Regions from separate parts of the Marinomonas foliarum genome, predicted to be linked through region 2. Evidence: riboswitches for the same ligand, from Rfam matches in the RefSeq annotation. Region 2 holds a riboswitch; the other holds the start of a gene.
What was found. Region 2 has a riboswitch for FMN ahead of JSY38_RS04130 (6,7-dimethyl-8-ribityllumazine synthase). Riboswitches for the same ligand answer to the same signal wherever they lie in the genome.
Positions count from the first base shown of each region.

Region 1: it holds a riboswitch for FMN, as region 2 does, so the genes downstream of both, JSY38_RS10000 (DMT family transporter) here and JSY38_RS04130 (6,7-dimethyl-8-ribityllumazine synthase) in region 2, are expected to answer to the same signal.

Region 1 covers NZ_CP070273.1:2,166,563-2,169,702, forward strand. Annotated here, with positions in the region: gene rarD (EamA family transporter RarD) at 1-745, opposite strand, end outside; FMN riboswitch at 917-1,079, shown strand; gene JSY38_RS10000 (DMT family transporter) at 1,195-2,124, shown strand; gene JSY38_RS10005 (EamA family transporter) at 2,277-3,140, shown strand, end outside.
Region 2 covers NZ_CP070273.1:890,975-894,114, forward strand. Annotated here, with positions in the region: gene cobM (precorrin-4 C(11)-methyltransferase) at 1-39, opposite strand, end outside; gene cobJ (precorrin-3B C(17)-methyltransferase) at 65-841, opposite strand; gene JSY38_RS04125 (MliC family protein) at 966-1,328, opposite strand; FMN riboswitch at 1,582-1,731, shown strand; gene JSY38_RS04130 (6,7-dimethyl-8-ribityllumazine synthase) at 1,849-2,340, shown strand; gene JSY38_RS04135 (leucine-rich repeat-containing protein kinase family protein) at 2,444-3,140, opposite strand, start outside.

The sequences.
Region 1 (3,140 bases), 1.3 Mb from region 2:
TTGGACCTATATATTGGAAAAATCCAAGTGTCACCATACTGACTCTGTTCGCTGCTGCTGCAAAGCACATTAGTGGAACCATAGTTACCGGGCCAGCCGCAAACAGTAGCCAATTAACATTCGCGCTATTCTCAAACATGTTGGCGCTTGGTGACGGGCTGAGTACCAAATAAGCAAGGGCTAAAGGCAGCATAATGGCTGTTTCAATTGCCATACCGGTAAAACTATCCACAGCAATTTTTTTACGTACCAAGCCATAAAAGCCAAAGGTAATAGCGAGGATTAAAGCGATCCAAGGTAAAGAACCAAATTGAATCACTTCAAATACCACTGCACAGAAACATAAAACGACGGCGGCTTTGCGAACTTTATCAAGTTTGTCTTTGAAGAAAATGACACCTAATAAAATACTAATGAGTGGGTTTATGTAATAGCCCAAACTAGCACTTAGCATTTTGTTATTTTGTACCGCCCAAATAAACGTCCCCCAATTCAAGCCAATAAGAAGTGTTGATATCAGCATGGCCATTAGGGTTTTAGGTGAGTTTAAGACCTTCTTTAATGCGTCGGTGTAACGTAATAGGATTATCAATACAAGCACAATGACGCAAGACCAAATCACTCGATGGGCAAGAATCTCTGTCGCAGGAACAAACGACATTTCCTTAAAATAAATCGGCGCAATGGCCCAAAGCGTAAAAGCCGTTAACGCGTATAATATGCCGCTTCTAGAAGAGGTATGCATTGACGTTTTCCTATTCAATGAATGTGTATTTTTGAGTAACGAGTGTATAGCAATACTGAGTATTTGGTCAGGAGTTTGTTAAATATAAAATGGAGTATTTCATTATGATGATGGCTGTACTTATTGCCTAAGTAAAAAGATGGGTTTAAAGTTAACGCATTAATTTTACTTAATCGAACTTCGGGGCGGGGCGAAATTCCCCACCGGCGGTGATTTGACAAGATTGAAGAATCTATCAACAGCCCGCGAGCGCTTTGTTTATTATGAACAAAGGTCAGCAGATCTGGTGAGACTCCAGAGCCGACGGTCATAGTCCGGATGATAGAAGTCGACCAAGTCTTTGTTGTGTCTGATGCTTTTCAGGTGCTTCTGAGCTGCGCATTATCGTGTGTAGGTCTTGGTATATTCCTCATCACCCCTGTTCATCTTGATATTTGGAGAAACCAAAGATGGCAGGCACATTCTTTATTATGATCGCGTGTTTCACGTGGGCACTTGATACCTTGATTCGTTACCCTTTATTGGGGGCGGGTTATTCCACTCTGCAAATAGTCCTAATCGAACACCTTACCTTGGTGTTGTTTGTCGCACCTATGCTGTGGCGCTATCGCCATGTTTATCGCCATATGTCGATAAGTGGCTTTTCATGTTTGTTTTTTATTGGTGGCATAGGCTCTGCCATGGGCACCTTGGCGTTTACAGAAGCCTTTCATTACTTGAATCCAACGGTCGTTATTTTGCTGCAAAAACTGCAACCAATCGTGGCGATTTTATTGGCCTACTGGTTGTTGAAAGAACGTATTGAAGGGCAATTTGTCCGCTGGGCGGCCGTTATTTTACTGGGCAGTTTCGTAATGATGTGGCCGGATTTGCGTCAATTAGGCGATGCCCAATGGCACTATTCCAGTGACGTAAGCAGTATTATGAAAGGCTATGGATACACCTTGATTGCGGTTATTGCTTGGGGCGCGGCGACGGTCTGTGGCAAATACTTGTCTTACCAACATATGCCAGCGAACGCGATTATGTCCGGCCGTTTTGTTGCCGGTTTATTGGTGTTATTACCCATGGCATTAGCGCAGTCTGATGGCTTGAAAGTGATGACCTCTATCGATTTAAGCTTAGTGGTGGTGATGGCATTGCTTAGTGGATTTATCGGTATGTGGTTCTACTACCAAGGTCTAAAAACAGTCCCCGCGCAACTTGCTACCTTGGCGGAACTGTCCTTCCCTGTCTTCGCCGCCGCCATCAACTGGCTATTCCTTGATATGGGGCTAACTGGCTACCAAATCATAGGCGGTTTAATGCTTATCCTCGGCAACATCGGATTGCGCATGAAAGAACTGAGAAAGGCTGAGTTAACGGCCGTGGCTCAATAGTTTTAGTTGTTTTGCCTTAAATGGTCTGGAAGGTGTTCTTTCAGGCCATTTCTTGTTTCCCTCATTGTCCTTTTTGACCCTATGTTCTGCCCTCGTTTCTCGTTAATTGCCTTTTTATAATGCTTCTATCAAATTTAATGGTGGTAAGCATTATGACGTTTAAAGACAGTATGTTGGCTCTGGTGATTATCCTCGCTTGGGGATTAAACTTTGTGGTGATCTCTTTTGGCCTTGGCGAAGTGCCGCCTTTGTTATTGGGCGGGCTGCGGTTTTTAATGGTGGCGGCGATTGGTTGTTTGTTGGTTAAACGGCCTAATATTCCGCTGAAGTGGTGGTGTGTATATGCACTACCAATGGGTTTTATGCAGTTCGCCTTTTTGTTTATAGCGATGGCGAATGGTATGCCTGCTGGCTTGGCTTCTTTGATATTGCAGTCTCAGGCGTTGTTTACCATGGTGTTTGCGTTGGTCTTTTTGAAAGAAGGTGTGAAGTTTCATCAAGTGTTGGCGATTGCTTTAGCGGGCGGTGGTTTGCTGATGATTGCTGTGGTGTCTGGCGTCAGCGATATGACGTTGTTTGGGTTTATTCTAACCTTGTTCGCCGCAGCGAGCTGGGCGTTGGGGAATATTAGTGCTCGCACTATGAGTCAGAAAGGCTACGCAGTGAATGTGAACCTGGTTATTTGGAGTGCTTGGGTGCCGCCATTGCCTTTCTTTGTGTACTCTTGGTTTATGGAAGGGCCTGAGTTGATGTATTCAGCTTTGATGAATATTAGTTGGGTGTCTATTGGTGCTCTGGCTTATCTTGCCTTGGTGGCGACTATTTTGGGTTATTCTTTGTGGGGATATTTGATGGGCCGTTATCCAGCGAGCCAAGTTGCACCCTTGACCTTGGGTGTTCCTATCGTGGGTTTGACCTTTGCAGCGATAATACTGGATGAAAGCCTGTTACCACTTCAATGGATCGGTGTGTGTTTTGTATTGATCGGTCTGTTGGTTAATACTTTTGGTGTTCGG
Region 2 (3,140 bases):
AGGATCACCAGGGCCGGCGCCAATAAAATACACTGTCATTTTTTCACTTACCTTTTATAAAGAGCTAAAGCTTTTTAGAATAGCCGCGCGGCGTATAAATCCATTTTTTCTCACCATTAACAATGTGTTTGGTGTCAGAGTTCCCAACGCTAACCATGGTGAACATATCCACGTCTTTTGCGTCTAATTCACCCAGTGTCGTAAAGGTAATCTCTTCTTCAGGGCGAGTTAATTGACGCCCAATCATCACAGGTGTGCTGGCGGGACGATATTGTAATAGGACATCTCGAGCGTGGTTAAGCTGCCAATCTCTTTTCTTTGAAACAGGGTTATAAAACGACACGACAAAATCACCCGCACCACAAGCGTGCAAGCGTTTATCGATGGTTTCCCAAGGGGTTAATAAATCGGAAAGTGAAATAGTACAGAAATCGTGGCCCAGCATGGCACCCACTCGGCTAGCGCCGGCTTGCATGGCTGAAATACCGGGGATAACTTCAATATCCACATCTAGCCATTCAGGGTGATTTTCTTTGCCTTGCAGTTGCATATCCAGCAATTCAAACACTAACGTCGCCATGGCATATATGCCAATGTCACCACTGGAAATTAATGCGGTAGTTTTGCCTTGTGCGGCCAAATCAAGGGCTAAGCGCGCACGACCTATTTCTTCACCTAAAGGCAGGTTATGAAAGGTTTTACCGTCACTAAGCTCACCCAATAAATCCAAATAATAACCATAAGCCACCCAATCGCTACAAGCGGCCAATGCTTGCGTTGCTTTGGGTGCAACCAACCCTAAATCACCAGGGCCCATGCCCATTACAAATAGCTTGTTCATACGTTCTCTACAATGAAATCAAGCGCCATAGGGCGCGAATGAAACCATTGTACACGTATTGCTAATTTGACGGGATGAAAACCCCACGGTTTAAAGTGAAGACAACTCAGGTGATGAGTTAAAGCTACGACTCGACTTTAACAAGACGACATTTTGTCGCCATAGTTCCTACTTCTAACTCGGCTGTTTCTCCATGAATCCAGAAAGAAAGGCCTTCCCCAAGATAAAATGAGCCAGATGCGCTAACAGCTTGAGTCAACATGTACTCTTTATCATTCCAAGTAAGTTGCGCATCTTCAGCATGAAAGAAAACATGTAAAGGTGAAGCATTGCATAGATAAGTAGCTGAGTTAGTCTGTGAAATATCCCCCATTTCATCAACCTCGTTAGTCGATGAGGAGTCTTTAGTAATCGAACTACACGCAGTCAAAGAGAGCAAAGACGCACAGACGAAGATTTTTTGTAAGCGTGATTTTTTTATATCCACAATGCATGACTCCATTCAAAATCAATATTCCAAACTAGCTTTTAAAAATAGCCGCTATTGCAACAAAACAATAAATCGATTTATCACTATATTTTATATCGGTCTGGGTATAAAGCTCTACTCATAGTGCCATGATTATTGGTTACTTTTTGTTACTCAGAGAATTATCACAAAATCGCCACATTTTCCGTAGAACACTCTTTGACAGCCTACAATGAAAACAAGTAGTATTTATTTCGTCGGATTTATCCGACTTCGTTCTCGGGGCGGGGTGTAATTCCCCACCGGCGGTAAAGAATCTATTTCTAAGCCCGCGAGCGCCTAGTAGATTTTTATTCTAGGGTCAGCAGATCTGGTGTAATTCCAGAGCCGACGGTTATAGTCCGGATGATAGAGAGCGCGTCAGACAAGACCTTTAGTGGTGTCGTATTTTGCGACGCCTCAGGTATGCCATTTTTACCATGGTATATTTGCCTGCCCGTTCGCCCTGATTCACCTTATATTTTTTTAGGATTAACAAATGAATCAGAGCTCAACGAATAACATTGAATTTACTCCAGCCAACAAACGTATTGCTATTCTTCATGCCTCTTGGCACGAAGATATCGTTATGAATTGCGTTGAAGGCTTTAAAAAAGAACTCGTCTCTCGCGGCTATGATGCTTCTTTGATTGACATCATCCCAGTTCCTGGCGGCTATGAAATCCCATTACAAGCAAAACTACTGGCGAAAAGTGGACAATACTCAGCTATAGCTGGAACAGCATTGGTTGTAGATGGAGGCATATACCGTCACGACTTTGTCGCTCAAGCGATTTGCAACGCGTTAATGCAAGTACAACTGGAAACGGAGGTCCCCGTTCTTACGGCGGTACTAACACCTCATAATTTCCATGAGCACGATGAGCATAAAGAATATTTCAGCCGTCATTTTGTTAAGAAAGGTATTGAGCTTGCGAATGCTTGCGATCAAACCATGCGCTTAACAGAAAAAGCGAAGCAAATGCTATAAGCCAAAAAACCAGACGTGACATATAAAACGCGCTAGGTTTACAAAAAATGCCCCGCTTCTCAAAGCGAGGCATTTTTTTCGTCCAAATATTAAGCATTGCAATTCAAGTAAAGGCCTTACTTCGAAGCGATTGATAAACAGCAGTACTTTTATCCCTTTCGGTACACAAGCCCAGCATATCATCCACAAAAAAGCCCAACGCCCTTCGCTCTATTTGCTCAATGCCCTGCTGCTGTTGCAGCGATAAATTGGTATATTTTGATGCCGCACCAAAGTCACCAAACAAGACATGTCCATCCTCACTAATCAAAGTATTGTGAGCATAAAGGTCACCATGGCTGACTCTTTTTTCACAAAAATGAGTAACCAGACGCTCTAATTGCTCAACAATCTTGGCGATTTTTTCTATCGGAAACACTTGTTCCACTGGAAATGTATCTCGGGTGCAAGACACCAAACTCGGTGGCAAGCCTAAATTCGTGTAATGAGCAGGAATTAATTCCATCACCAAAGCAGAACAATCAGCCTCAGCTACTTTCGCTAGAGGGCGAACCAAGTTGTCATGGTTACCAACCGCCAAACACGCATCTAACTCATCCTCAGGATAACCATCACTAGTCACCTCACCTTTGAAAACTTTAACCGCTACTGATTCAGAAAAGCCAAAGGGATTTTTTTGCCACGTTGCAACAGAAATAACCCCAGATGCGCCTTGCCCCAATACTTGATGTAGCTCTAGATCGCGAAAGTTTACGGTTTTAAATTCGTCATGGGAGTCACGTTCCGCGCAAAATGGGTTG